DNA from 3 places in the Streptomyces sp. NPDC040405 genome. Region 1 is predicted to be linked to each of the others. Evidence: riboswitches for the same ligand, from Rfam matches in the RefSeq annotation. Region 1 holds a riboswitch; each other region holds the start of a gene.
The links. Region 1 has a riboswitch for cyclic di-AMP ahead of ACZ59A_RS23910 (transglycosylase family protein). Riboswitches for the same ligand answer to the same signal wherever they lie in the genome.

Region 1 (9,412 bases):
TGGGGAACGGGGTCCCGTCCTCCAGGCGCGGCGCGGTCTCGACGACATCGGGGTTGCCGCAGGGGCAGCGGTGCGCGACGGCGCGCAGGCCGCGCGGTACGCGGTTCAGCTGCTCCTTGACGGCGGCGATGTCCGCGTCGGTGGGCGCGGTGGGCTCCGTCTGCGGAGGGGGCGTGTCCATGAGGGGAAAGTTCTCTTCGATCGGTGTCGGACCGGGTGCGACCGTACGGGCGCCGACGCGACGCGTCAGCGGTCCGCGGCGGCGGCCGCCTTCGGCGCGTCCGCCGTGTCCACGGTGTCCCAGAGGTTGGTGTACCAGGGGCGGTCGCCCGCGCCATGGTCGGTGGAGCGCTCGGCCCGGGCGCCGGGGTCCACCATGCTGAAGCCGGTCTCCCCCGGCATCAGATAGTGCAGATGCTCGCGGGCTCGCCGCTCGATGTACGCGGGGTCGCGCAGCCGGGCCTTCTGCTCGCTCAGCTTGGCCACCTCGGCGCGCTCCTGCTGGGCCTGGCGGCGCTGGTCGGCGATCTCCGAGCGCTGGGAGATGTACTGCCGCATGGGATAGGCCAGCGCGACCACCAGCGAGCAGACGACCAGTGCGAGGAGGGCGGCCCGGCCGGTGAGCCTGCTGCGGCGGCGTTTGATCCGGGCACGGTAGACCCGGGCGGCGGCGTGCTCGCCGAGCGCCTTGAGCCTGGTCGCGGTGGAGAACCGATCCGCCGGCACGTCGCCTCCCCGGTGATGACTTCGCTTGAGTCGTGAGTAACGCCCGCTTGAGTAACGCCGTCCCCGGCCACGGTACGGGACCGCGGCCGGGGACATGCGTCAGACGTGTCCGCTCCTCAGGATCGGGAAGCGGTCAGCCCTTGAAGCGCGGGAAGGCGGAACGGCCCGCGTACACCGCGGCGTCGTCCAGGATCTCCTCGATGCGCAGCAGCTGGTTGTACTTGGCCACCCGCTCGGAGCGGGCCGGGGCGCCGGTCTTGATCTGGCCGCAGTTGGTGGCGACGGCCAGGTCGGCGATGGTGACGTCCTCGGTCTCACCGGACCGGTGCGACATCATGCACTTGAAGCCGTTGCGCTGGGCCAGCTCGACGGCGTCGAGGGTCTCGGTCAGCGAGCCGATCTGGTTGACCTTGACCAGCAGGGCGTTCGCGGTGTCGTTCTCGATGCCGCGGGCCAGCCGCTCGGGGTTGGTGACGAACAGGTCGTCGCCGACCAGCTGGACCTTGTCACCGAGCTGGTCGGTGATCGTCTTCCAGCCGTCCCAGTCCTCCTCGTTCAGCGGGTCCTCGATGGAGACCAGCGGGTACGCGTCGACCAGCTCGGCGTAGTACGCGGTCATCTCGGACGCGGTGCGGTCCTTGCCCTCGAACTGGTAGACGCCGTCCTTGTAGAACTCGGTGGCGGCGACGTCGAGCGCGAGCGCGATGTCCTGGCCGGGCTGGTAACCGGCCTTCTTGATGGCCTCGACGATCAGGTCGAGGGCGTCCCGGTTGGAGTCGAGGTTCGGCGCGAAGCCGCCCTCGTCGCCGAGACCGGTGGACAGGCCGCGCTCCTTCAGCACCGCCTTGAGGGTGTGGTAGACCTCGGCACCCCAGCGCAGGGCCTCCGAGAAGGACTCGGCGCCAACCGGCGCGATCATGAACTCCTGGATGTCCACATTGGAATCGGCGTGCGAGCCGCCGTTCAGGATGTTCATCATCGGGACCGGCAGCAGGTGCGCGTTCGGGCCGCCGAGGTAGCGGAAGAGGGGCAGGTCGGACGCCTCGGAAGCGGCGTGCGCGACGGCGAGGGAGACGCCGAGGATGGCGTTGGCGCCGAGCGAGGACTTGTCCGGAGTGGCATCCAGGTCGAACATCGCCTGGTCGATCAGGCGCTGCTCGGTGGCGTCATATCCGACCAGCTCGGGGCCGATCTGCTCGATGACGGCGAGGACGGCCTTCTCCACGCCCTTGCCGCCATAGCGGTTCTTGTCGCCGTCACGGAGTTCGAGGGCCTCGAAGGCGCCGGTGGAGGCGCCGGACGGGACAGCGGCACGGCCGGTGCTGCCGTCGTCGAGGCCGACCTCGACCTCGACCGTGGGGTTGCCTCGCGAGTCGAGGATCTCGCGAGCTACGACGACGTCGATGGACGGCACGAGGATCTCCTTCGTATGGGTCTTCGGTAGCAGCATGAGCCTAACCGCACCGAAGCCCCGGCGGGGTGCACCGTGGGGGCGGCGCACCCGGCCGGGGCTCGTCAACGGGGTGGGACGGCTCAGCTCAGGTGGAGCTGCTGGCCGGGGAAGATCAGGTCGGCCTTCTGGATGACGTTCTTGTTCAGCTCGAACAGCTTCTTCCAGCCGCCCTTGACGTCCTCCGTCTTGGCGATCTTGCCAAGGGTGTCACCGGACTTGACCTTGTACTCGCCGTCGCCCTTCTTGATCGGGCCGCGGGTCTCGGCGCGCGCGGCGTGCTCGGGCGCGCTGCGCGGCGCGGCCTTCGGCTTGGCGGAGGGGGCCGGCTGCGAGGAGTCGGGCTGGCTCTGCGACGGGGTGGACGGCGCGGGGGCGGCGGGGGCGCCACCGGAGGTCAGACCCTTGCCGCAGACCGGCCAGGCGCCCTTGCCCTGGCTGGCGAGGACCTTCTCGGCGACCTGGATCTGCTGGGCCTTGCCCGCCTTGTCGGCGGTGGGAGCGAACGCGGTACCGCCGTAGGCGGCCCAGGTGGAGGAGGAGAACTGCAGGCCGCCGTAGTACCCGTTGCCGGTGTTGATCGACCAATTGCCACCGGCCTCGCACTGCGCGACCTGGTCCCACTGGGAGCTGGTCGCGGCAGAGGCGGACGTCGCACCGATGAGCGGGGTGGCCACGGCGGCTCCGGCGAGACCGGCGAGCGCGGCGATACGGGTGGCCTTGGAAGGACGACGGTGCTTGCCCTGAGCGTTGGACATGTTCGTTCGTTTCCTCACCGACGCCTACGAGGTGAGCTGTCGGGTTCGGGCGTGAGTTGCCCGGCCGGATGCGGAGTACGCACCCGGCTTCACCCCTAGCCGTTCGGCCGATTCCGCTGGCCTCCCGGCACTTACCTTGGGTCCCCCGCTCCTGCCTTCGGCGCTGGCGCGTCGGTACCGGACGACCGCCGGCAGGACTCGGCGTGACGGTCGACGGTGCTCGCGGTGGCGAGCGGAAAGACGTTAAACACACGTGCGGGAAACGTTCAAACACCCTTATCCCAGCGAAGAGGGACGTTATCGATCTCACTCGGCGCACATCGGCGCAGGTGGGGCCGGGTGCGGAGAGACCGGACACGAGGGACGGCCCGGGAAATGTGACGAGAGGTATGTCTCACCGGTTTCAGATCGGGCAAATCCCCCCGAACTACCGGCCCCTGATGGTGAGGTCAAGCCGCTGACCAGGGAGAATGAGATCCGGGTCGGTTCCGATGAGGTTCTCGTTGGACACGTAGAGCCGACGCCAGTCGCCGCCCAATTCCTGCGTTTCGGCGATTGCTGAAAGATTGTCACCCGGACGCACCGTGTAGCCGCCATCCGTGGGGTTTTCGGCGCGGTCGGCTCCGCCACGCGAGGCATGGCCGCTCGGCCGCTCCCCCGGGTCCGATTCGCCCCGATGTTTACCGGATTCACCCCGGTGCTCACCGGAGCGGTCTCCGGAGGCACCTCCCGTGGAGGTGGGCGTCGGCGAGGGGTCGGACGTGCTGGAGGTGGGCGACGGGGAGGGCGTGGCGTCGGGTGCGTCCGAGGGGTCGGGAGTGCCGGAGGGGGTGGGGGTGTTCGATTCCTCCGGCGTCTTGTCGGCCGGGGCGCCGTCCCGTTCGCCGGAGTCCCGGTCCGAGTCACCGCCCGAGTCCCGGCCCGAGTCACCGTCCGAGCCGTCGCCCGAGTCGCCGTGCTGCGGGGCCTGCTGGGAGGGGCGCGCCGTGCTGCCCGGGTTCACGTCCGGGGCATCGCCGTCGGCGGTGAGCCCGGCGTTCAGCGCGCAGCTGGGCCAGGCGTCCGGGCCGCGGTCGCCGAGTATCGACTCGGCGACGGCTATCTGCTGGGAGCGGCTGGCGAGGTCGGGGCGCGGGGCGTAGCCCGTGCCGCCGTACTTCTTCCACATGTCGAGGGTCAACTGCAGACCGCCGTAGAAGCCGTTGCCCTCGTTGGCGCTCCACATCCCCGCGCTCTCGCACTCGGCGACCCGGTCCCATGTGCCCGCGGGGGCGGCCTGGGCGCCGGTCGCCCCGAAGAGCGGGATGGCGATGCTCGCACCGGTCACCCCCGCCGCGACGACGATGGCGGGAGCCTGGCGAGGGCGGCGGTGGCGTCCGTTTCCGGAAAGCATGCGAAATCGCCTCTCGTGTGGGGGCTCGGTTGTCGGTTGAACATAGCGAGGTCACACGATCATCACAAGCCGGTGTATCCCAGGTCACGCCGTGGTCATGCGCCTGACCGAACGTCACTTTCCCCAGGTCACCGGGAGGGTGCGCAGCCCGCGCATGATGAGCCCGCCGCGCCAGCGCAACTCCTCCGGCTCCACCGCCAGCTGGAGGTCGGGGAGTCGGCGCAGCAGGGTGGCGAGCGCGGTCTGCGCCTCCAGGCGGGCCAGCGGGGCGCCCAGACAGTAGTGGATGCCGTGGCCGTAGCCGAGGTGCTGGTTGTCGGTGCGGGAGAGGTCGAGGACGTCGGGGTGGGCGAAGCGCTCGGGGTCGCGGTCGGCGGCGGCGAGCACCACGAGCACCGGTTCCCCCTCGGCGATGTGCTGGCCGCCGATCGTGACCGGCTCGGTGGCGAACCGCCAGGTGGCCATCTCCACCGGGCCGTCGTAGCGCAGCAGTTCCTCGATGCCGGTGGCGAGCAGTTCCTCGTCCCCTTCTTCCGCCTCTTCCAGATGCCGCTGGAGCCGGGCGCGCTGCTCGGGGTTGCGCAGCAGGGCGTAGAGGCCGTTGCCGATCAGATTGACGGTGGTCTCGAAACCCGCGAAGAGAAGGATGAAGGCCATCGCCGCGGCCTCGTTCTCGGTGAGGTGGTCCCCGTGGTCGCTGGCCCGGATGAGATCGGAGATCAGGTCGTCGCCGAGCGCGGCGCGCTTGCGGTGGATCAACTCGGCCAGATACGCGCGGATCCGCTTCACCGCGCGGGCCACTCCGCCGCGCGGGCCCCCGCCGTGCCGGATCATCGTCGCGGCCCAGTCCCGGAAGTCGTCCTGGTCCTCCCGCGGGACGCCGAGCAGATCGCAGATCGCATAGATAGGGAGAGGAAAGGCGAACTCATGGATGAGGTCCGCCTCTCCCCGGTCCGCGAAGGCGTCGATGAGGGCGTCGGTCAGCTCGCGCACCCGCGGGGCGAACGCGGCGACGCGGCGCGGGGTGAACGCCTTGGACACCAGCCGCCGCAGCCGGGTGTGGTCCGGGGGATCGATATTGAGCAGATGTGTCATCAGATCCGCGCGCTGTTCGCCCGGGATGCCCACTTTGCCTCGGGCGTGAGCGGACTCACTGTGCCGCTGGGGGTTCTTCGACAGCCGGGCGTCGGCGAGCGCCTGCCGGGCGTCGGCGTAGCGGGTCACCAGCCAGGCTTCGACCCCGCTGGGGAGCGTGGTCCGATGCACCGGGGCATGCTCGCGTAGCCAGGCGTACGCGGGGTAGGGATCGGTGGCGAACTCCCAGGTGAACAGGGTGGGAGCGGGGGCAGGGCAAGGCTGATCGGACACGCTCCGACGATACCGGCCGCGGTCCATGGATTCCGATACGCCACTTATCGGAAGTAAATCCATAACGCGCAAGTAAAGCCAATTAATGTCGAAGCAATTCGACGACCATCTCCACACACTCTCCACGACGCACTCACAGCACGCGGCGAATGCCCGATATCTGATGGCTGGGGCCACTGCCCGGAGCGGCCCGGCGCGGGCGCGCGGCAGACCTGCCGAACATGCGCTGACGTCGGCCAATGCGGCAGAATAAGAGGGTGGCTGAAACAGTGTCAGGTGGTTGAATGGGCCTCCGGCACATGCACGGGGCCTCCTGCCCCTGGTGATACGATCACCGCGCTTGCCAGGCGAGCCAAGGGCCCGTAAGACACCCGGCGATCCGGTAAATCAGCCGAGAGGGTTACCACTCTGAGGAGCACTATGCCGCCAGTTGGGCATATGGAGCCGTGCCGGCGCACCCCTGCCTGTGCGCTGCCCGCGGCAGGGCGAGTGCGGTGCGCCCCGTCCCCTCGGGCGCCGTACGAACGCTGACTTACCGCCGCCTCTCCATATCACCCGGATTCTTATCGAGCAATAACCCTTCAGTCCCTGGCGGTCTAGTCGTTTAAAGAGAGTCTTATGACGCATTACATACAGGATCCTGCGCTCTGGGCCCTGATCGCTGGCACGCCTCTCGCCGCAACCGCCATTATTCGCGGGCGAAAAGCGAGAGCAAAGCTCAGTACCGAGAAGGCGGAACTTCACAACCGCGCCGCCGACCTCGAAAACAACTACGCGGCGGCGGTCCAGGACGCGCAGATACGGTCCGAGGAAGCCACCAAGAGCGCACTGAAGTCCGCCATGCGGACGCTTCAGGGTCTGGCCAACGAGCAGCAGTTGGCGATCTCGAAGCTGCAGGACCGTTACGGCGAGCACCACATCCTCCAGGACCTCCTGGAGATCGACCACATGAACTCGCAGTTCGGCCGCCGTGCGCAGTCGATCGCCGTTCTGTGTGACGGCTGGCTGGGCCGTCAGCGGGCCGTCGCCTCCGTCTATGACGTGGTACGCAGCGCCAAGGGCCGCATACGCCACTACACGCGCGTCGAGATCCGTTCCCAGAGCAACTTCGCCCTGGTCAGCCGGGCCGTCGAACCGGTCGCGCTGGCGCTCGCCGAGCTGCTGGACAACGCGACCAGCTACTCCGCCCCCGACTCGCCGATCGACATCACCATCCGCACCGTCCCCAAGGGCGTCTGCATCATCATCGACGACGCCGGCGTCGGTATGAACGAGGAAGAGAAGAACCGGGCCGACGAACTGCTCTCCGCCCAGCGCGCGGCGGGCGTCACGGGCCTGGGCAATCCTCCGCAGTTCGGCTTCGCGGTGATCGGCGTGCTCGCCTCCCGCTACGGCTTCACCGTCTCCGTCGATTCGGCCTCTCCTTACGGTGGCGTGCGCGCGGTGGTGCTTCTTCCCGAGGACCTCCTGACCAACATGCCCGAGCCGGAAGAACAGCCCGCACCCCGTACGTCCCCGGCGGCAGCCCCCGAAGAGAGTGATTCCACCGCGGGTGGGCTGCCCAAACGTCGTCGCAAGGGGTCGATTTCGATCGTGCCGCACTCGGATGCGGCGAACGCTCCCGCCCGGACGAGCGAGGAAACCGCCTCGATCATGGGCGCCTTCCAGCGCGGCACACAGTCCGGTCGCTCCGCAAACCCGAACAGGGAAGGGCATGATCCTCAGTGAACAACGACCTGTCATGGATGCTTGACAGCGCCCTTGAAGTACCCGGCGCGCGTCACGCGATCCTGGTTTCCGCCGACGGTCTGCTGATGGCCCGATCTCAAGAGGTCAGGAAGGACGAGGCCGACACCGTCGCCGCCGCGATGAGCGGCATCCAGTCGCTGAGCCGCACCATGGCCGGCTTCTGCGGCGGCCCCCATATGAACTGGCGTCAGACCCTGGTGGAGTTCGACGGCGGCTGGGTCTTCCTGATCTCGGCCGGCGAGGGCGCGTACCTGGCGGTCTCCTCCGCGCCCGATGTCGACATGGCCGACATCACCTTCCGCATGCAGCAGCTCGTCGGTCAGCTCGGCAAGGCGCTGACCACACCGCCCCGCGAATCGGGCGTTCAGGCATGACTGCCCCGGAGGAGCAGGAGCCCGAAACCGCCGGATTAGTGCGACCGTACGTCATCACCAACGGCCGCGGGCGCCCGGACACCGATCAGTTCAACCTGATCACCTTGGTCACCGCCTCCGAACAGAGACGTTCGCCGACGCTCGACCCGGAGAAGCGGAGCCTGCTGGACCTGTGTTCAGGGGGCTATCTCTCGGTTGCCGAGATCGCGGGCCATATGGGGCTGCCGATCGGCATCGTCAAGGTCCTGCTGTCCGACCTGTCGTCGGACGGCTATCTCGTCACGCGTGCCCCCGCGCCCCCCGCCCAGCTCGTCGACGTTTCACTCCTTCAGGAGGTACTGGATGGTCTCCAGGCCCGCTTCGGATGAGGACGTCTATCTGGACGACGCGGTGCAGATCGCGGCCAAGATCCTGGTCGTGGGGCACTTCGCGGTCGGAAAGACGACGTTCATCGGCACCATGTCCGAAATCCCGCCGCTGCGCACCGAGGAACGGATGACGCAGGCCGGTGCGCACGTCGACGATCTGATGGGCACCCGGGGCAAGACCACGACCACGGTGGCCATGGACTTCGGCCGCCTCACCCTCAGCGAGCGGCTTGTCCTCTATCTCTTCGGCACACCCGGACAAGAGCGCTTCGTCCAGGTGTGGGAGGACATGACGCGGGGTGCCCTCGGGGCGCTGATCCTCGTCGATCCGGAACGCCTCCAGGAATCCTTCCCCGTGATCGACCTGGTCGAACAGTACGGACTTCCCTACGCGATTTCCGTCAACCACTTCGACGGCACCCCGGTGCGCCCCGATCACGAACTGCGCGAGGCGTTGGATCTGTTGCCTGAGACACCCATCGTCACCTGTGACGCGCGTGACGAGAAGTCATCGGCCAATGCACTGATGGAACTTGTCCGCTACCTACAGGCACGTACCCGCTAGGAGCACAACTATGGATACACAATCGGACTTCCCGGCTCCGCCGCCGGGTTGCCCTGCGCATGGGCGGGTACCCCTGCACGGGCCCGAGTTCCAGGCCCATCCGGAGGCGTACTACGCCTGGATGCGCCGGTTCGGGGCCACCGCTCCGGTGGAATTGGCGCCCGACGTCGAGGCCACCCTCGTCACGGATTACTCGGCCGCGCTCCAGCTGCTGCAGAACTCGGACACGTTCCGCAAGGACTCACGCCGCTGGCGTGATCTGAACGAGGGCAAGATCAGCCACAGCAGCCCGGTGCTGCCCCTGCTCGCGTACCGTCCGAACTGCATGTTCACCGACGGTGCCGATCACATGCGGCTGCGTCAGGCGGTCACCGACAGCCTGGCCAAGGTGGACACCCACCAGCTGAGCAGGCAGGTCGACGGGATCTCCCGTTACCTCATCGAGCAGTTCAGCTCGCGCGGTTCGGCCGATCTGCTGAACGACTACGCCAAGCTGCTGCCGCTCTTCGTGTTCAGCGAGCTGTTCGGCTGCCCTGCGGAAATCGGTGACCGGGTCATCTTCGGCATCTCCGGTATTTTCGACGGCGTCAACGCCGAAAAGGCGAACGAGGTGCTGACCCAGAGCGTCGGCGAGCTGGTCGCGCTGAAGCGTACCCAGCCC
Region 2 (9,412 bases), on a different contig from region 1:
CGGTGCGCACGGGCGGCGGCGCCAGCCGCGCGGACGCGCCGAGCACGGAGAGGCCGCGCTGCGCGACGACCACCGGCTCCAGGTCGACGGCGACCACCTCGGGATGGTCGTCCACCAGCCGCGACACCCTCAGCAGCAGCTCTTCGAGGGCCGCGGTGTCCACCGGCTTGGAACCCCGCCAGCCGAAGAGGAGCGGAGCGGTCCGGATGGACCGGATCAGCTCGGCCGCGTCCCGGTCGGTGGCGGGGACCAGGCGGTGGGCGGTGTCGCCCAGCAGCTCGGACGGGGCTCCGGCGAGCCCGAAGGAGAGCACGGCTCCGGCGCCGGGGTCTATCGCGGCCCGTACGACGGTGTCGACGCCGCGCGGCGCCATCCGCTGCACGACCAGGCCCAGCTCCTCGGCCGGGCCGAGATCGGCGGTCAGTTCGGCGTAGGCGCGGCGCAGTTCCGTCTCGCCGCCGAGGCCGAGCCGCACCCCGCCCAGGTCGGTGCGGTGGCGCAGGTGCGGGGCGGTGGGCTTCAGCGCGACCGGATAGCCGAGCCGCCCGGCGGCCCGTACGGCGGTGTCGGGGTCGGGCCCGGGCAGCGCGGGCAGCACGCTGACTCCGTAGCGGGCCAGCAGGCGCTGGGTGTCGGCGGCGGACAGCTCGAAGCCGGACTCGCCGGGCCCGTCCGGCGGCGCGATGCCCTGGTGCGGGGCCCTCTCGGACGGGGCCAGCAGCACCGCGATGTCGGCGGCGGCCCCGGCCTCGTCGATGTCGTCGTGCTCGGGCACCCGGCCCGGCTCCCCGGATTCCCGCCGCCAGCGCGCGTACCGCACGGCCTCGGCGAGCGCCCGCACCGCACGCTCGGCGGCCGGATAGGCGGGGATCCGGCGGGCCTCGGCCGGTGGTTCGGCGCCCGGCACAGAGGCCGGGTCGCCCACACCCGCGAGCGCCTCCGCGAGGCCGGGGATCTCCAGGTGGACCACCACCACCGGCTTGGCCGCGCCGCGCCCGGGCGCCTCGGCGGCCGCCGTACGGACGGCCGCCGCCAGGGCCGCCGCGCGGGCGTCGCCGACGGAGGGGATGGCGGTGACGACGACGGCGTCGCACCCGTCGTCGCCGAGCGCCCCGGTCAGGGCGCGGTGGAAGTCCTCGGGGGCGGCGGCCGTGGTCAGGTCGCGGGGCACCAGCGGGCGCAGTCCTTCGGTGAGGCAGGCGTCGTAGGTGAGCAGGCCGAGGGATTCGGAGTTGCCGAGGATGGCGACGCGCGGCCCGTCCGGGAGCGGCTGGGAGGCGAGCAGGACCCCGGTGTCGGCGAGCTGGGTGACGGTGTCCACGCGCAGGACGCCCGCCTGTCGCAACAGGTCGGAGACGGTGGCATCGGGGATGCGGGTGGTGGGCACGGCGTGCCCGGTGGGGGCGCTGCCGCTGTGCCGGGCGCCCTTGACCACCACGACGGGCTTGACGGCGGCGGTGCGCCGGGCGAGCCGGGTGAACTTGCGGGGGTTGCCGATGGATTCGAGGTACATGAGGGCGACATCGGTCCGCGGGTCCTCGTACCAGTACTGGAGGAGGTCGTTGCCGGAGACGTCGGCGCGGTTTCCGGTGGAGACAAACGTAGAGATGCCCGCGAGGCCCGCGAGACCGGCGAGCCCCGCCATCCCCTCGGTACCGGTGGGCCGGGTGAGCCCCGCGCCGCGCCGGTGCAGCCCGGACAGCAGGGCGATGCCGATCGCGCCGGACTGGGTGAACAGCCCGATGCGGCCGGGGACCGGCAGCCGGGGGGAGAGGGAGGCGTTCAGCCGCACGCCGTCGGCGGTGTTGATGATGCCGAAGGCATTGGGGCCGATGACCCGCATGCCGTAGCTGCGGGCCTGGCGGACCAGCTCGCGCTGGCGGTCGCGGCCCTCGGGACCGCTCTCGGCGTACCCGGCGGAGAGGACGACGAGCCCCTGGACGCCGTGTTCGCCGCACTCGGCGACGACGGCGGGCACCTGCGCGGCGGGCACGGCGACGACGGCCAGGTCGACCGGTCCGTCGACCTCGCGCAGCGAGCGGTGGGCCGGGACGCCGTCGGGCTCCAGGCGCGTCCAGTCCGCGGGGAAGGCGTGGTTGACGGCGTGGACCCGCCCGGTGAAGCCGCCGTCGAGGAGGTTGCGCAGCGCGGTGCGACCGACCCCGCCGGGGGCCCGGCCGGTGCCGATGACGGCGACGGAGCCGGGGGTGAGCAGCCGCTGCACGGAGCGGGCCTCGGCGCGCTGCTCACGGGCGCGCATGACGGCCAGGGAGGCGTCGGTGGGTTCGAGGTCGAATTCGAGGCGGACGACGCCGTCGTCGAAGCTGCGCTTCTGGGTGTATCCGGCGTCCGTGAACACCTTGATCATCTTGGTGTTGGCGGGCAGCACCTCGGCGGCGAAGCGGCGGATGCCGCGCTCGCGGGCGACGGCGGCGATGTGTTCGAGGAGGGCGGAGGCCACGCCGCGGCCCTGGTGGGCGTCCTGGACCAGGAAGGCGACCTCGGCCTCGTCGGCGGCGCCGCGCTCCGCGGAGGACGACGGGAGTTGGGCGGGCAGCCCGTCCTCGTCGATGCGGTCGTAGCGGACGGTGGCGATGAATTCGCCCCCGACGGTCGCCGCGAGGCCGACCCGGTCGACGTAGTCGTGGTGCGTGAAGCGGCGGACGTCGCGGTCGGAGAGCCGGGGGTAGGGCGCGAAGAAGCGGTAGTACTTCGACTCGTCCGAGACGTGTTCGTAGAAGTTGACCAGGCGCTGTGCGTCATCGGGCGTGATGGGCCGGATCTGCGCGGTACCACCGTCCCTGAGCACCACGTCGGCCTCCCAGTGAGTGGGATACGCGTGATGATCCGACGGGCTCGGCATGGGGACAGGGTACGGGCTGAAGTCCGGGACGGAGAGGTCCGCATGGCGGACACCCTTGCGTGAACGGGGTGTGTCGAGGGAAAGTCCGTAACGGACCTGTTCGGACATGACCGGACCCACTCGGGCCCGACCCGGGCGAGACCGGACACCGTATGATCTGGTCTAGACAACAGCACCCGCAGATCTGAAGGGCAACACCATGGCTGAGCGCCGCGTCAACATCGGCTGGGCCGAGGGCCTGCACGCCCGCCCGGCGTCGATCTTCGTCCGTGCGGCGACCGCCGCAGGCGTCCCCATCACGATCGCCAAGGCGGGCGGCACCCCGGTCAACGCCGCTTCCATGCTCGCCGTGCTCGGCCTGGGCGCTCAGGGTGGCGACGAGGTCGTGCTCGCCTCCGAAGCCGACGACGCGGAGGTCGCGCTCGACCGGCTCGCGAAGCTGGTGGCCGAGGGTCTCGAGGAGCTTCCGGAGACCGTCTGATTCCGTCCGAATCGCATTTCGGCGCGGCGGGGCCGCGGTGAACCATTACGGATCACCGCGGCCCCGTTGTTTTTCCGCATCTGGAATTCCATTGAGCCGCATACCGGGAAGCTGTTAATTCTGCCCGCTCGCCGTGTTTACGGAATGTTTCGAAGTTCTCACCTGGGGCGCATTTCGCAATCGGTATTCGGCCAGCGAACGTTCGGTGTGAGCGCCGGCGAGCGTGCGCGCCCGGTCGGCGTCACCGCGCGCGACGGCGTCCACGATCGCCCCGTGCTCCGCCCAGGACTCGACGGCGCGCACCGACGGGTCCGCGCACCCGGCCGGGCCCGGTGCGCCCGGTGAGCCCGGTACCGACTGCGCCGCCTGCCGGGCCGGATCCACCGCGTACACCCACGCCGTCTTGCGCCGCAGCTGCACCAGCAGGCCCGCCAGGCTCGGGCTGCCGGACGCCTGGGCGAGCGTCTCGTGGAACCAGTCGCCCAGCGAGCGCAGCTCGCCCAGCCGCCCGCACTGCGCCCGCTCCTGGCCGAGCCGGACCAGACCCCGCAGCACCTTCAGATGCCCCTCGGTGCGGCGCTGGGCGGCCCTGGCGGCACCCAGCGGCTCCAGCAGGGCCCGGATGTCCAGGAGGTCGGCCGCCTCTTTCTCGGACGGCTGCGCGACGCACGCGCCCGCATGCCGCCGGGTCGTGACGAAGCCCTCGGACTCCAGGGTGCGCAGCGCCTCGCGTACGGGCACCCGGGAGACCCCGTAGCGCCGGGCGAGCAGTTCCTCGGCCAGCCGGCTGCCGGGTGGACAGACACCGGAGATGATGTCGTCACGGATCGCCGTGCACACCGCATGCGCCGAAATCCGGCGACCGCCCTGGAGTGCGGCCGTATCCCCGTTCACTTCCGGTCCCGCATTGTCGAACCTCCGCCTCAACCCCGCGAAACGCATCCGATTGGCGCGCGTTCAGCGACTCTATTCGAAGCCGCCGGGATTTCCGATGGGCGACGGGAATTCGGGGATATTTTTTGGTCACAGCGGAGCGGGTACGCCGAAGGCCCCGTCCGGAGCGGACGGGGCCTTTCGACAGGAGGGGCGGCGCGGGTCAGACGTTGACGCCGTGCGAGCGCAGGTACGACAGCGGGTCGATGTCCGAGCCGTACTCCGCGGTGGTGCGGGCCTCGAAGTGCAGGTGCGGGCCGGTGACGTTGCCGGTGGCGCCGGACAGGCCGATCTGCTGGCCGGGGGTGACCTTCTGCCCGACCGAGACGCCGATCGAGGAGAGGTGGCCGTACTGGGTGTAGGTGCCGTCGTTCATCTTGATGACGACGTTGTTGCCGTAGGCGCCGCCCCAGCCCGCTTCGACGACCTCGCCGGAGCCCACGGAGTGCACCGAAGTGCCCGTGGAGGCCTGGAAGTCGATCCCGGTGTGGCTGCCGGAGGACCACAGTCCGCTGGACGCCTCGTAGCCGGTGGAGACGCTGGAGCCGCTGATGGGCGACTCGAACGTGTTGAGGCGCTTGCGCTCCTCCTCACGTGCGGCGCGCTCCTTGGCCTCGCGCTCCGCCTTGGCCTTCTTCGCGGCCGCCTCGGCCTTGCGTGCGGCCTCCTGGCGGGCCACGGCCTCGGCCTTCGCCTTGGCGGCGGCGGCCTCCGCGGCGGCCTCCTGGGACTGGGCCTGCGCGTCGATCCGGTCGGAGAGACCGTCGCCCATCACCATCGCCTGGCGGAGACCGGTGTCCTGGGGAGACGGCGTCTCGCCGGTCGCGGCGAGGGCGGGGCCGGCGATGCCGGCGACGACGCCCGAGGCGACCGTGGTGATGCCCGCGATGTTCGCTCCGGTGCGGACAGCGGCTTGGCTGGGACGTCGGTGCTTCCCGGCGGCACGGGTGAACGCCATGGTGTGGCGCACTCCTTTCCTTCCTTCTCGCCTACCGGGTTAGCTGACGGGTTCGGAGCAGGAAGGTCTCCTACGGGCCCCTCCCCCGGCCGGGGAAGGCGTCCGATTCACCCCAGGGACGTTTGGGTCCCCGGCTCCCCTGGCACTCGCACCATGGGACTCGGCGATGACTGTCCGTGCCGCGGATGCGGCGGGTATCCGGCGAACAGCCGCACTGACGCTAGACGGGCCGTGTTTCGATCACCAAACGGTTACGGGTTTTTGTTGTTCTCGCCACAAACCAAACAGCCCTCAAATCGGGCATATGGGAGGACCCTGGCGTCTCATGCGACGCCAGGGTCCTTGTAGTGATAGTGCGTTGGGTCGGCCCCGGGGACATAACGGGCCCGACGGGCCTCGGTTCATCGGGCCGTGGTTCGCCGGCCGCGGTTCACCGGGCCGCGGTTCAGCCGGTGATGACGCGCACCTCTCCGATGCCGAGCGCCTTGACCGGCTCCTCGATCTTCGAGGCGTCACCCACCAGTACGGTCACCAGCCGGTCGGCCGGGAAGGCGCTCACGACCGCCGCGGTCGCCTCCACCGTGCCCGCCTCGGCGAGCCTGGCGTACAGCTGCGCCTGGAAGTCGTCCGGCAGGTGCTGCTCGACCTGGTCGGCGAGCGTGCCCGCGACGGCGGCCGCCGTCTCGTACTTGAGCGGGGCGACACCGACGAGGTTCTGCACGGCGACATCGCGCTCGGCGTCCGTCAGCCCCTCCTCCTTCAGCGTCCGCAGCACCGTCCACAGGTCCTCCAGCGCCGGGCCGGTGACCTCGGTGGCCACCGAACCGCTGATCGCCAGCAGCGAGGCGCCCGCCGAGCCGCCACCGGCCGGTGAGGGCGGCGTCGAGCGCAGCACCTGGCCGAAGGAGCGCACCCCGTAGGTGTAGCCCTTCTCCTCGCGCAGCACCCGGTCCAGCCGGGAGGTGAGGGTGCCGCCCAGGCAGTAGGTGCCCAGCACCTGCGCGGGCCAGACGCGGTCGTGCCGGTCGGCGCCGATACGCCCGATGAGCAGCTGGGTCTGGACCGCGCCGGGCCGGTCGACGATGACCACACGGCCGGTGTCGTCGGCGATGACCGGCGGGACCGAGCCCTGCGGGGCCGGGCCGCCGGTCCAGGCGCCGAGGGTGTCGGCGAGCGCCTGGTCGAGGTCGACACCGGTCAGGTCGCCGACGACGACCGCGGTCGCGGTGGACGGCCGGATGTGCGCCTCGTAGAAGGCCCGCACCGCGGCGGCGTCGATGCCCTCGATGGTCTCCTCGGTGCCCTGGCGCGGCCGGGACATCCGCGACTCGGTCGGGAACAGCTCCTTGGCCAGGGCCATGGAGGCGCGGCGGGCCGGGTTGGCCAGCTCGTGCGGGATCTCGTCCAGCCGGTTGCGCACCAGCCGCTCGACCTCGCCGTCGGGGAAGGCGGGGGCGCGCAGGGCGTCGGCGAGCAGGCCGAGCGCCTTGGGCAGCCGGGAGACCGGCACCTCCAGCGAGACCCGGAGGCCGGGGTGGTCCGCGTGCGCGTCCAGGGTGGCGCCGCAGCGCTCCAGCTCGGCGGCGAACTCCTCGGCGGTGTGCTTGTCGGTGCCCTCGGACAGGGCGCGCGCCATGATCGTGGCGACGCCCTCCAGCCCGGTCGGCTCGGTGTCCAGCGGGGCGTCGAGGTTGATCTCCACGGCGACGACCTGCTGGCCGGGGCGGTGGCAGCGCAGCACGGTGAGCCCGTTGGACAGCTCACCGCGCTCCGGCGCCGGGAAGGCCCACGGCCTGGGGGCGCCGCCCTGCGGCTGAGGGTGGAAGGTCATGGTGGCGGTGACGGCGTCGCTCACTGGGCCGCCTCCCCTTCTGCGTCGGTGTCGGCGGCGTCGGTGGACCGGTCTGCCCCGTCCACGTCCTCGGTGCCCTGGACGGGCTCGTAGACCAGCACGGCGCGGTTGTCGGGGCGCAGCCGCGCCGCGGCCACGGCCCGCACCTCCTCCGCGGTGATGTCCAGCACCCGCTGCACGGCGGTCAGGGCCAGCTGCGGGTCGCCGAACAGCACGGAGAACCGGCACAGCTCGTCGGCGCGGCCGCCGACGGTGGCCAGCCGGTCCAGCCACTCGCGCTCGATCTGCGCCTGGGCGCGCTCCATCTCCTGCGGCGTCGGGCCCTCCTCGGCGAAGCGGGCCAGCTCCTCGTCGACGGCGGTCTCGATGCCGGGCACCTCGACCCCGCCGGAGGTCTTCACGTCCAGCCAGCCCAGCGACGGCGCGCCCGCCAGCCGCAGCAGGCCGAACCCGGCGGCGACGGCCGTACGGTCGCGGCGCACCAGGCGGTTGTGCAGCCGGGAGGACTCACCGCCGCCGAGGACGGTCAGCGCCAGGTCGGCGGCGTCGGCCTCGCGGGTGCCGTCGTGCGGCAGCCGGTAGGCGGCCATCAGGGCACGGGCCGGGACCTCCTCCTCCACGACCTCGCGCAGCTGCCCGCCGATGACCTCGGGGAGGGTGCCGTCGCGCGGCGGCCGCTTGCCCTCGTGGGAGGGGATGGTGCCGAAGTACTTCTCGATCCAGGCGAGCGTCTGCTCGGGGTCGATGTCACCGACGATGGACAGCACCGCGTTGTTCGGCGCGTAGTACGTGCGGAAGAACTCCCGGGCGTCCTCCAGGGAGGCGGCGTCCAGGTCGGCCATCGAGCCGATCGGCGTGTGGTGGTACGGATGGCCCTCGGGGTAGGCCATGGCGATGAGCTTCTCGAAGGCCGTGCCGTACGGAACGTTGTCGTAGCGCTGGCGGCGCTCGTTCTTGACGACGTCCCGCTGGTTCTCCAGGCTCTCCTCGTCCAGCGCGGTCAGGAGGGACCCCATACGGTCCGCCTCCAGCCACAGCGCCAGCTCGACCTGGTGGGCGGGCATCGTCTCGAAGTAGTTGGTGCGCTCGAAGCTGGTCGTGCCGTTGAGCGAGCCGCCCGCTCCTTGCACCAGCTCGAAGTGGCCGTTCCCCGTCACCTGGGCCGAGCCCTGGAACATCAGGTGCTCGAAGAGGTGGGCGAGGCCGGTACGCCCCTTGACTTCGTGGCGTGAACCGACGTCGTACCAGAGGCAGAGCGCGGCGACCGGGGTCAGGTGATCCTCGGAGAGCACCACCCGCAGGCCGTTGGCCAGACGGTGCTCGGTCGCTTTCAGGCCGCCGGAGCCGGCCTGTTGCGTGGCCGTGTGACCCATGGGCATGTACGTCCCTTCGATCGCGTGATGGAGCGCGTGCGAACCGCGTGATGAGCGCTTCTGTCACTGTATGCAACCGCACGGACATCTGGCGAAGTTCCCGTCACGCAAAGGTCCGGCCAAGGTCCCGCCGCGCTCCCGCGGGAGCGCGGAAACGGGTTGGGGAAAGGCCGCGCGGGTCCGCTCACGGGGGCCGCGCGGTGCCTCTCGGGGACGGCCCGTTCCACAGTTGTCGGCGGACGGGGCCACAATGGTCCGCGTCAGATCCCGCTCTGCCCGTTGAAGGAGCCGCAAGCGCGATGGCCCGCCGCAGCACGAAGAGTCCGCCGCCGGACGACTTCGAGGAGCGCATCCTCGACATCGACGTCGTCGACGAGATGCAGGGCTCCTACCTCGAGTACGCCTACTCGGTCATCTATTCGCGCGCGCTGCCCGACGCCCGCGACGGGCTCAAGCCCGTGCACCGCCGCATCCTCTATCAGATGAACGAAATGGGGCTGCGCCCCGAGCGCGGCTTCGTGAAGTGCGCCCGCGTCGTCGGCGAGGTGATGGGTAAGCTCCACCCGCACGGTGACGCGTCGATCTACGACGCCCTGGTGCGCATGGCGCAGCCGTTCTCGATGCGCCTGCCGATGGTCGACGGCCACGGCAACTTCGGTTCGCTGGGCAATGACGACCCGCCGGCCGCCATGCGGTACACCGAGTGCCGGATGGCCTCGGCGACCTCGCTGATGACCGAGTCCATCGACGAGGACACGGTCGATTTCTCGCCGAACTACGACGGCAGCGAGCAGGAGCCCGTCACCCTCCCCGCCGCCTATCCGAACCTCCTGGTCAACGGCACGTCCGGGATCGCGGTCGGCATGGCGACGAACATGCCGCCGCACAACCTGGGCGAGGTGGTCGCCGCCGCCCGCCACCTGATCAGGCACCCGAACGCGGACCTCGACAC
Region 3 (9,412 bases), 200 kb from region 1:
CGTCAGCAGCCCCAGCGACTCGTAGTAGCGCACTGCTTTGGTCGTCACACCCGCCCGGCGGGCCAGCTCACCGATCCGCATGTCTCTCACCTCGATGAACGCTAAACCTTGCCCCCGAGGGTAAGGTCAAGCCCCATCGAGCCGGTCATGGGTGCTTGACCGTGACACCGTGTGAGGCCGTGGACTGAGAGACATCATGTTCACCATCGGAGATTTCGCCCGGCACGGGCGGGTGTCGATCCGGATGCTGCGTCACTACGACGCGACCGGACTGCTGCGTCCCGCCCGCGTCGACCCCGCGAGCGGCTACCGGTACTACACCGCCGCCCAGCTCGCCCGGCTCAACCGCATCATCGCCCTCAAAGACCTCGGCTTCACCCTTCAGCAGGTGCGGGAGATCCTGGAGGAGAAGGTCACCACCGAGGAACTGCGGACGATGCTGCGGGTGCGGCGGGCCGACCTGGAGGCCGAGATGACGGCCGCGGCGGCCCGGCTGGTACGGGTCGAGGCGAGGCTCCGGTCCATCGAGAGCGAGGGACAGATGTCGTCCAACGAAGTCGCGGTGAAGAGCCTGCCGGGCGTGCGCGTCGCCGAGTTGACCGGTGTGGCGACCGGATTCGACGCCATCGGACCGGTCATCCAGCCGCTGTACGGGGAACTGCTGCCGCGTCTGGCGGCGGCCGGGATCACGCCGACCGGGCCCGGGGTCGCCTACTACGAGGACGCGCCGGAGGGCGGGGTCCTCATCCACGCCGGGATCGAGGTCGCCGCCCCGGTGCGGGAGGACGACGGGCTGCGGGTCGTGGACCTGCCGCCGGTCGAGCAGGCGGCGACGATCGTCCACCGGGGGTCGATGGAGACGGTCCTGCCGACCATCCAGACCCTGGGCCGCTGGATCGAGGCCAACGGCTACCGGTCGGCCGGATACCCCCGGGAGATCTACCTGGAGTGCCCGGAGAACCAGGACGAGTGGGTGACGGAACTCCAGGAGCCGATCACCGCTGTGTGAGCGCGGCTTCCTCCCGTGCCGCTTGGTGGCTCTTGGCTGGTGTCCAGGAGGAGCCCGCCGCAGGTGCGCTGCTCGCAGCGCTTGATCACGCCGTCTTCGTGGTGCGCGCCGAGCGTCGCACGGCGTCCACGGCGACGACGGCGAGTGCCGCGCGGGCGGGGTCGGCGTCCGGGAGCCGCCACCGCGCCCGCCCTCCGGTGAGGACGAGCCGGGCCCGGTGACGCGCGGTCCAGCGGTTGAGCAGGTCCTCGTCGGCCGGGTCCGGCACGTCGTCGGCGGCGATGGCGGTCCCGGCCCGGTGGATGGCCTCGCGCAGTTCGCTGTGCGTGGCGACGAAGCGGAACGACGTCGGCATGTGGATCGGCTACGCCCTCGCCGCCGACCAGGGGGACGCGGTCGAACGCCTCGGCGCCCTGCTCGGCCCGGTGACCGATTTCGCGCTCAGGCGGGGCTCAGGCGGGGCGGGCCGCGCCCACGAAGGGCATCTGGTCGATCGGGGCCACCCGGACCGGGGCGCCGGGGCGCGGGGCGTGGATCATGAGGCCATTGCCGATGTAGAGGCCGACATGGCTGACGCCGGAGTAGAAGAAGACCAGGTCACCGGGGGCCAGTTCGCCGCGCGAGATGCGGCGGCCCGCGTTGATCTGGGTGTAGGTGGTACGCGGCAGGGACACCCCGGCGGCGCGCCAGGCGGCCTGGGTCAGCCCCGAGCAGTCGTAGCCGTACGGCCCGGTCGCGCCCCAGACGTACGGCTTGCCGATCGCCCCGTGCGCGAAGGAGATGGCGCGGGCCGCCCGGCCACCCATCCCGGCGGGGGCGGGGGAGTGGTGCCGGGGCTTTGCCGCGGTGTGGGCGTCCTGGGCGGCGCGGAGGCGGTCGCGCTGCTCGCGGGTCAGCTTGGCCAGCAGCGCGTCGGCCGCGGCCAGCTTCTCCTGGATCGCGTGCTTGTGGCGGGCCGTGGCCGCCTGGGCGGCGCGCAGCGTACGGAGCCGGTCGGCGGCCTCGCCCCGGACCCGGCGCAGCGACCGCTCCTCGCGGGTGATGCTCGCGATGGTCACCGCCTGGCGGTCGCCCGCGCGGTCGGCGAGCGAGGCGCGCTGGAGGTACTGGCCGGGGGAGGCGGAGAGGGCCAGCTGAAGGGTGGGGGCGACGGTGCCGGAACGGTACTGGGCGGTGGCGAAGGCGCCGAGGGCGTTGCGCGCGGTGTTGAGGCGGGCGGTGCGGCGGCCCGCCTCGTCGCGTAACCGGTGGAGCGACCGCTGCGCCCGCTCGGCCGCGGCCCGGGCGCCGTCGTACTTCTCGGTGGCCTCCTCCGCCTCCCGCTGATACGCGTCGACCTTCGCCTTCACCTGGGCGGACGTCAGTCGGGGCTCGGCGTGCCCGATGCCCGGGAGGGCGGCCGCGGAGGCGGCGCCCGCGAGGGCGAGGGTCACGGCGGTGCGGACGGTGGTGCCGGTGAGCGACGGGCGGTGCCGCTGCTTCGGCTTCGTGGGGGGCTGCGGCGCCACTGCGGCGATACACCTTTCGTGCGGGGACAGGGGTGTGCTTCCTGGAGGGGAAACTAGGCCGGTCCGCGGCACGGTGTGCTGACATGAACGGAGGTGGACGGATTCGTCCTCACGGTGCCGTCTGCTGATCACGGGGATGGCGTGGGGAGGGCGGGATCGGGGCGGCTGTGACCGATGTGCCGATCGGGGTGCACCCGGGTGACTGGCGGTGATATGAGCGGCGCTAGTCTCCGATGCCATGGACGTACTCATCAATGTGTTCGTCGGCCTGCACATCGTCGGCATCGCCGCGCTGCTGGGGGGCTTCCTCTCCCAGCTCACGGCGGTACGCGGGGGCGGCGCGCGGATGACTCCGGGGATGCTGCACGGCGCCCTGACCATGCTGGTCACGGGTGCCGTACTGGTCGGGCTGAACCAGGCGGACGATCAGACCGTCAACACGGTCAAGATCGGCATCAAGCTGGCGCTGCTGATCGTGATCCTGGGCCTGGTGTATGTGAAGCGGGACGAGGAGAAGGTGGAGCCCGCGGTGTTCGGCGCGGTCGGCGCGCTGACGACGGTGAACATCTTCATCGCCGTCCTCTGGACCTGATTCTCCTGACTCCCCTGACCTGCTCCGCCCCCTTCCGGTGGGCCAACCCGGGGGCGCGAAGGGGCGGAATGGGGGAAATCGCACCTGTAAGCGCAACCCGACGCACCCTTCGACTGTCTTACCCGTCAAGGGCAAGCCCGGAGGGAGCGCGCAATGGGGGCAGAGCGAAGATTCGCGGCATGGCGGCGCCGCACGGCGGTCGCGTTGGGCATGGCGGGCATGGTGGTGCCGCTGACCGTCGCACTCGGTGCGGCACCGGCGCAGGCGGCGACGTCGTGTACGGCGACCACCGGTCCGTATCAGAAGCAGGTCGAGAAGTTCCTCGGCCGTCCCGTCGACGGCCGGCAGTCCTCGGGGGACTGCCGCGCGACGCGGAGTTTCCAGATCAACCACGGCATCAGCCCGACCATCGGCTACGCGGGCCCCGTCACCTGGGGCGTCATGAAGCTGATCAACGCGCAGCGGGCGGCGGGGCACAACCCCAACGCGGCGCGTAAGTGCCCCACCAACAAGGGCCGCATCGCCTGCGTCGACCTCACCCGGCAGCTCAGCTGGGTGCAGGACGGTTCGCGGCTGGTGTTCGGTCCGGTGCCGGTGCGTTCCGGGCGGGACAAGTACGAGACCCGCACCGGGCTGAAAAAGATCTACTGGCGGGACAAGAACCACTGGTCGACGATCTACGACGTGGCCATGCCCTACAGCCAGTTCTTCGACGGCGGCCAGGCGTTCCACTCCATCGCGGGCAGCGTATGGTCGCCGCCCGGCTCCCACGGCTGCGTCAACATGCGGTCCGGTGACGCGAAGAAGTACTGGAGCCTGTTGCGGAACGGCGACGACGTGTACGTGTACGGGCGTAAGCCGGGCACGTGATCCGGCTGGTGTGAGCAGCGGCTGCCCGCCGGCATGGACGGGCAGCCGCATCGCTCCGTGGCGGCTACGCGGGCCGCACGCTTCCGTAGATCGGCATCTCGGTGATCGGTGCCTTCTTCACCACATCGCCCGGCTTCGGCGCGTGGATCATCATCCCGTCGCCGATGTAGAGCCCGACGTGGCTGATGTCGTCGTAGAAGAAGACGAGGTCACCGGGTTTGAGGTCGGAGGTCGAGACGCGCGTACCGGCCTTCACTTGGTCCCACGTGGTGCGCGGCAGCGAGACACCGGCGGCCTTCCAGGCGGCCTGGGTGAGCCCTGAGCAGTCATAGGAGTTGGGGCCGGTCGCGCCCCAGACGTACGGCTTGCCGAGCTGGGACTCCGCGAAGTCGATCGCCTTGGCCGCCTTGGTGCCGCTCGTGGAGGTGGACGAGCCGGTGCCGGTGCTGGAACCGGAACCGGAAGAGGAACCGCCGCTCGACTGCTGCTCCTGCGCCTGCTCCTTCTGCTTGGCCGCGGCCTCCCGCTGCTTCTCGGCCAGTTCGGCCGCCTTGCGCCGCGCCTCCTCGGCCTTCTTCTTCTCGATCGCCGCCAGTCGCGCCTTCTCCTTGGCGGTCAGATTCGCCAGCAGTCGGCGGGCCTGCGCGAGCTTGTCCTGGACGGACTTCTTCTTGGTCTTCAGCTCTCGCTGGGTCTCGTTCAGCGACTCCAGGCTCCTGGCGGCCTCGCCGCGCTCCTTGGCGGCCTTCGCCGCCTGCGTCTGGAAGTCGTCGACGGCCTTCTTCTGCGACCCGGCCATCCGGTTCATCAGATGGGACTGGTCGAACAGGTCCTGCGGGTCGTTGGAGAACAGCAGGCTCGCGGCGCTCGAGGTCACCCCGCCGTTGCGGTACTGGGCCGCGGCGTAGGTGCCGAGCGTGCGGCGGGCCTCGTTGAGCTTCTCCGTGTTCTCGGCGACGTCGTCCAGCAGCCGGTTGACCTTGGTGCGCTGCTTCTCGGAGCGCTCCTTGGCGGCGTTGTAGTGCTGGGTGGCGGATTCCGCCTGGTGGTAGAGGGTGTCCACCTTCTCCTTGACCGCCTCGATCGACTGCGTCGTGCCGGGCTTCGGATCGCCCGGGGCGGCGTTCGCGGTCTGGGAAAGGAGGGTGACGGAGGCGAGGGCGGCGGTGGTGAACCCGACGGCCGTACGGCGCCCGGTGGAGGACGCGGCGGTGGGTATTCGGGTCCGCGGCTTGCGGTGCGACGCCAAGGGAGGCGACTCCTTCCGTGGACCGCCTACCGGGTTAGCTGTCGGGTTCGGGCGGTACGGAAGGTTGCCCTACGGCCGTGCGCGGGCGGGACGCCACGTCGTACCTGCCGTACGTGTCGTATCGCAGCTCGGGCCGATTCACCCCGGGGTTGATTGGGCCCCTCCTCCCCGAAGGGGGTCAGGAGGGCGGGTCCCCGGCTCCGGGCGCCTTGCGACGTGGCCGGACTCGGCGGAGGCTGCCCGGGCCGACGCGGTTCGCCGACGGGTGCACGGGCTGCCTGAGGGAGGACGGTAGCCAACTCGTGGTGCTCCTGTGAAGGCTGGTGGTCGTTTTGCCCGAAACCGTTTCGTGACATCCATGTGCGGTCCATGCGTAGGCTGTCGGTAGGGCCGCCTAAACTCGGTGAGCGATGAGCAGCCTCTTTGACGACAGCTTCCTGGCGAATCTCGGGCCTCCGGGCGAGGAGCCCCCGCCGCCCGAGGATTCCGCACACCCGGGCCCCGCCGACGCCGAGGAGGTGCCGCACCACCTCTTCACGGGCGCGTTCGACGCGCCGGTGCCGAGCGGCCCCAGAGAGGCGTACTACCGGGACGGCGCGCCCCGCCCCGCCCTCGACCCGGCGGCGCTGCTGGAGGGGCTGAACGAGCAGCAGCGGGCCGCCGTGGAGCACACGGGCTCGCCGCTGCTGATCGTCGCGGGGGCCGGGTCCGGCAAGACCCGGGTGCTCACCCACCGCATCGCGTATCTGCTCGGCGCCCGCCATGTGCACCCCGGCCAGATCCTCGCCATCACCTTCACCAACAAGGCGGCGGGCGAGATGAAGGAGCGGGTCGAGGAGCTGGTCGGGCCACGGGCGAACGCCATGTGGGTATTGACCTTCCACAGCGCCTGCATCCGCATCCTGCGCCGCGAGTCGAAGAAGCTGGGCTTCACCTCATCGTTCTCGATCTACGACGCCGCCGACTCGAAGCGGCTGATGGCGCTGGTGTGCCGGGATCTCGATCTCGACCCGAAGAAGTTCCCGCCGAAGTCGTTCAGCGCCAAGATCTCCAACCTGAAGAACGAGCTGATCGACGAGGAGACCTTCGCCGGTCAGGCGGCGGACGGTTTCGAGAAGACGCTCGCCGAGGCGTACGTGATGTATCAGTCGAGGCTGCGCGAGGCCAACGCCTTCGACTTCGACGACATCATCATGACCACGGTCAATCTGCTCCAGGCGTTCCCGGACGTCGCCGAGCACTACCGCCGCCGCTTCCGGCACGTCCTGGTCGACGAGTACCAGGACACCAACCACGCTCAGTACACGCTGGTGCGCGAGCTGGTGGGCACGGGCAAGGACACGGGCGCGGGCAAGGACACAGGTACGGACACGGGCCCGGACGCGGCCGGGGAGGAGCCCGGGGAGCTGTGCGTCGTGGGCGACGCCGACCAGTCGATCTACGCGTTCCGGGGCGCCACGATCCGTAACATCCTCCAGTTCGAGGAGGACTATCCGGACGCGCGGACGATCATGCTGGAGCAGAACTACCGCTCCACGCAGACCATCCTGAGCGCGGCCAACGCCGTCATCGAGCGCAACGAGAACCGCCGCCCGAAGAACCTGTGGACCGAGGCGGGCACCGGCGCCACCATCACCGGGTACGTCGCGGACACCGAGCACGACGAGGCCCAGTTCGTCGCCGACGAGATCGACCGGCTGACGGACGCGGGGGACGCCCGCGCCGGGGACGTCGCGGTCTTCTACCGCACCAACGCCCAGTCCCGTGTCTTCGAGGAAATCTTCATCCGGGTCGGGCTGCCGTACAAGGTCGTCGGCGGGGTCCGCTTCTACGAGCGCAAGGAGGTCCGCGACGTCCTCGCGTATCTGCGCGTGCTGGCCAACCCCGAGGACGCCGTACCGCTGCGCCGCATCATGAACGTGCCCAAGCGCGGCATCGGCGACCGCGCCGAGGCGATGATCGACGCCCTCGCGTCGCGCGAGAAGATCACCTTCCCGCAGGCGCTGCGCCGCGTCGACGAGGCGTACGGCATGGCGGCCCGCTCGGCGAACGCGGTCAAGCGGTTCAACACCCTCATGGAGGAGCTGCGGACCGTCGTGGAGTCGGGCGCGGGCCCGGCGACCGTCCTGGAAGCCGTGCTGGAGCGCACCGGCTATCTGGCGGAGCTGCAGGCGTCCACCGATCCGCAGGACGAGACCCGCATCGAGAACCTCCAGGAGCTGGCCTCCGTGGCGCTGGAGTTCGAGCAGGACCGGGGCGAGGAGAACCCCGGCACGCTCGCGGACTTCCTGGAGCAGGTCGCGCTCGTCGCCGACTCCGACCAGATTCCCGACGAGGACGAGGAGGGCGCGGGGGTCATCACCCTGATGACGCTCCACACGGCCAAGGGGCTGGAGTTCCCGGTCGTCTTCCTCAGCGGCATGGAGGACGGGGTCTTCCCGCACATGCGCGCGCTCGGCCAGACCAAGGAGCTGGAGGAGGAGCGGCGGTTGGCGTACGTCGGGATCACGCGCGCCCGCGAGCGGCTGTATCTGTCGCGGTCGACCATGCGCAGCGCCTGGGGCCAGCCCGCGTACAACCCGCCGTCCCGCTTCCTGGAAGAGATCCCCGACCAGTACGTGCAGTGGCGGCGTACCGGTCCCGCGACCCCGTCGGCGTCGATGGGCGCCATGACGTCGGGCAGCGGGTCGGGGCTGTCGTCCGGGTTCTCGTCGTCGCGCTCGCGGTCCGGGTCCGGGTCCGGTGCGAGTGGTTTCGCGACGCGGCGGGCGAAGGACCGCCCGGTGGTCTCCCTGGCCATCGGGGACCGGGTGACGCACGACTCGTTCGGGCTCGGCACCGTGGTGGCGGTGAAGGGCACCGGGGACAACGCGGAGGCGACGATCGACTTCGGCGGCGAGAAGCCGAAGCGGCTGCTGCTGCGGTACGCGCCGGTCGAAAAGCTCTGAGCTGGTGTAGGAGCCGGTGTAGGGGGGGGCGGTCAGTTGGGGTCGAGGCCGTGGCTCTGCAGCCACGGCTGCGGGTCCACTGCCGCCCCGCCGCCCGGGTGCACCTCGAAGTGCAGGTGCGGGCCGGTGGAGTTGCCGGAATTCCCCGAGTAGGCCATGACATCCCCGGCCTTGACCGTCCCGGAGCGGATCTTGGTGCTGCTGAGGTGGCAGTACCAGGTCTCCGTACCGTCGGGAGCGGTCAATATGACCATGTTGCCGTAGGCGTCGTTCCACTGGGTCCGCACGGTGCCGTCGGTAGCCGCCATGACGGGCGTGCCCTGGCTGACCGGGAAGTCGATTCCGGTGTGCAGGGACATCCAGTTGATGCCCGCCTGGCCGAAGCCCGCGCTCAGCCCGTGCTGCTTGACCGGCAGCGAGAACTTCGGCCGCATGGCCTCCTTGCGCGCCGCCTCCGCGGCCTTGCGCTTCTTCTCGGCGGCCTGACGCGCCTTGAGGTCGATCCGCTCCTGGGTACGGCTGGCGCGCTCCCGGAAGTCGTTGACGCCGTCGTCGACTCCGGCGAGCCGGGTGTCCATCTCGCTGTTGGCGACGGATGCCTTGACGGGCTGCACGTCGGGGGCCGCCTGCGTCGTCGATTCGTCCTTCTTGTCGCTGGACATGCCGCTCACGGAAGCGGCGGCCACGGCGGTGACGCCGAGCGCGCAGACGGACGGGACGGCGACGGTGAGGAGGGCGGAGCGCTTGGGGCGGGAGGGCGCGGAGCGGCGGCGGGCGCGGCTGCCGGAGCGGGGGGTGGTGGCGGCGGTGGCGGGGGCGGACGGCGGCGTGATGTCGGCGACGGGATCGGGGGCGGGTTCCGGCTCGGCCACGGCTTCGAAGACCGCGGTCTGCTCGAAGGGCGCCGTCCCGTCGTCGTACTGGGGCTCGTCGTACGGCTGCCCGTCGTATTGCTGCCCGTCGTACTGCGGTTCCTCGTACTGCGGTTCCTCGTACTGGGGCTCGTCGAGGGTGGCGTAGGCCGAGGTGTCCCAGAACTGGGTCTGCCCGGTGTCGACGCCGGAGGTGTCGTACGCGGCGTGCTGGCTGATGACCTCGTACTGCCCCGAGATGTCGTACGCGCCCGTGTCGTACTGCCCGGTGGTGTCGTACGCGCCTGTGTCGTAGTGGCCGGTATCGACCTGTCCGGTATCGAACTGCCCCGAATCGACCTGACCCGTGTCGTACTGGCCGGAC

Region 2: another riboswitch for cyclic di-AMP. It lies ahead of ACZ59A_RS18240 (M23 family metallopeptidase); the one in region 1 lies ahead of ACZ59A_RS23910 (transglycosylase family protein).
Region 3: another riboswitch for cyclic di-AMP. It lies ahead of ACZ59A_RS22945 (C40 family peptidase); the one in region 1 lies ahead of ACZ59A_RS23910 (transglycosylase family protein).

Annotation. Positions count from the first base shown of each region.
Region 1 covers NZ_JBVIVI010000005.1:571,190-580,601, reverse strand. The annotation lists gene ACZ59A_RS23925 (DUF501 domain-containing protein) at 1-181, opposite strand, end outside; gene ACZ59A_RS23920 (FtsB family cell division protein) at 247-726, opposite strand; gene eno (phosphopyruvate hydratase) at 860-2,140, opposite strand; gene ACZ59A_RS23910 (transglycosylase family protein) at 2,260-2,934, opposite strand; cyclic di-AMP (ydaO/yuaA leader) riboswitch at 2,941-3,107, opposite strand; gene ACZ59A_RS23905 (transglycosylase family protein) at 3,362-4,327, opposite strand; gene ACZ59A_RS23900 (cytochrome P450 family protein) at 4,442-5,722, opposite strand; gene ACZ59A_RS23895 (ATP-binding protein) at 6,314-7,423, shown strand; gene ACZ59A_RS23890 (roadblock/LC7 domain-containing protein) at 7,420-7,818, shown strand; gene ACZ59A_RS23885 (DUF742 domain-containing protein) at 7,815-8,186, shown strand; gene ACZ59A_RS23880 (GTP-binding protein) at 8,161-8,751, shown strand; gene ACZ59A_RS23875 (cytochrome P450) at 8,762-9,412, shown strand, end outside.
Region 2 covers NZ_JBVIVI010000004.1:97,185-106,596, reverse strand. The annotation lists gene ACZ59A_RS18255 (bifunctional acetate--CoA ligase family protein/GNAT family N-acetyltransferase) at 1-2,863, opposite strand, end outside; gene ACZ59A_RS18250 (HPr family phosphocarrier protein) at 3,063-3,344, shown strand; gene ACZ59A_RS18245 (GntR family transcriptional regulator) at 3,459-4,238, opposite strand; gene ACZ59A_RS18240 (M23 family metallopeptidase) at 4,441-5,235, opposite strand; cyclic di-AMP (ydaO/yuaA leader) riboswitch at 5,250-5,411, opposite strand; gene ACZ59A_RS18235 (M16 family metallopeptidase) at 5,681-7,066, opposite strand; gene ACZ59A_RS18230 (M16 family metallopeptidase) at 7,087-8,460, opposite strand; gene ACZ59A_RS18225 (DNA gyrase/topoisomerase IV subunit A) at 8,760-9,412, shown strand, end outside.
Region 3 covers NZ_JBVIVI010000005.1:367,313-376,724, forward strand. The annotation lists gene ACZ59A_RS22915 (redoxin family protein) at 1-81, opposite strand, end outside; gene ACZ59A_RS22920 (MerR family transcriptional regulator) at 197-1,009, shown strand; gene ACZ59A_RS22925 (ABATE domain-containing protein) at 1,095-1,364, opposite strand; gene ACZ59A_RS22930 (C40 family peptidase) at 1,462-2,526, opposite strand; gene ACZ59A_RS22935 (hypothetical protein) at 2,756-3,109, shown strand; gene ACZ59A_RS22940 (L,D-transpeptidase family protein) at 3,263-3,979, shown strand; gene ACZ59A_RS22945 (C40 family peptidase) at 4,044-5,228, opposite strand; cyclic di-AMP (ydaO/yuaA leader) riboswitch at 5,237-5,470, opposite strand; gene pcrA (DNA helicase PcrA) at 5,639-8,176, shown strand; gene ACZ59A_RS22955 (M23 family metallopeptidase) at 8,209-9,412, opposite strand, start outside.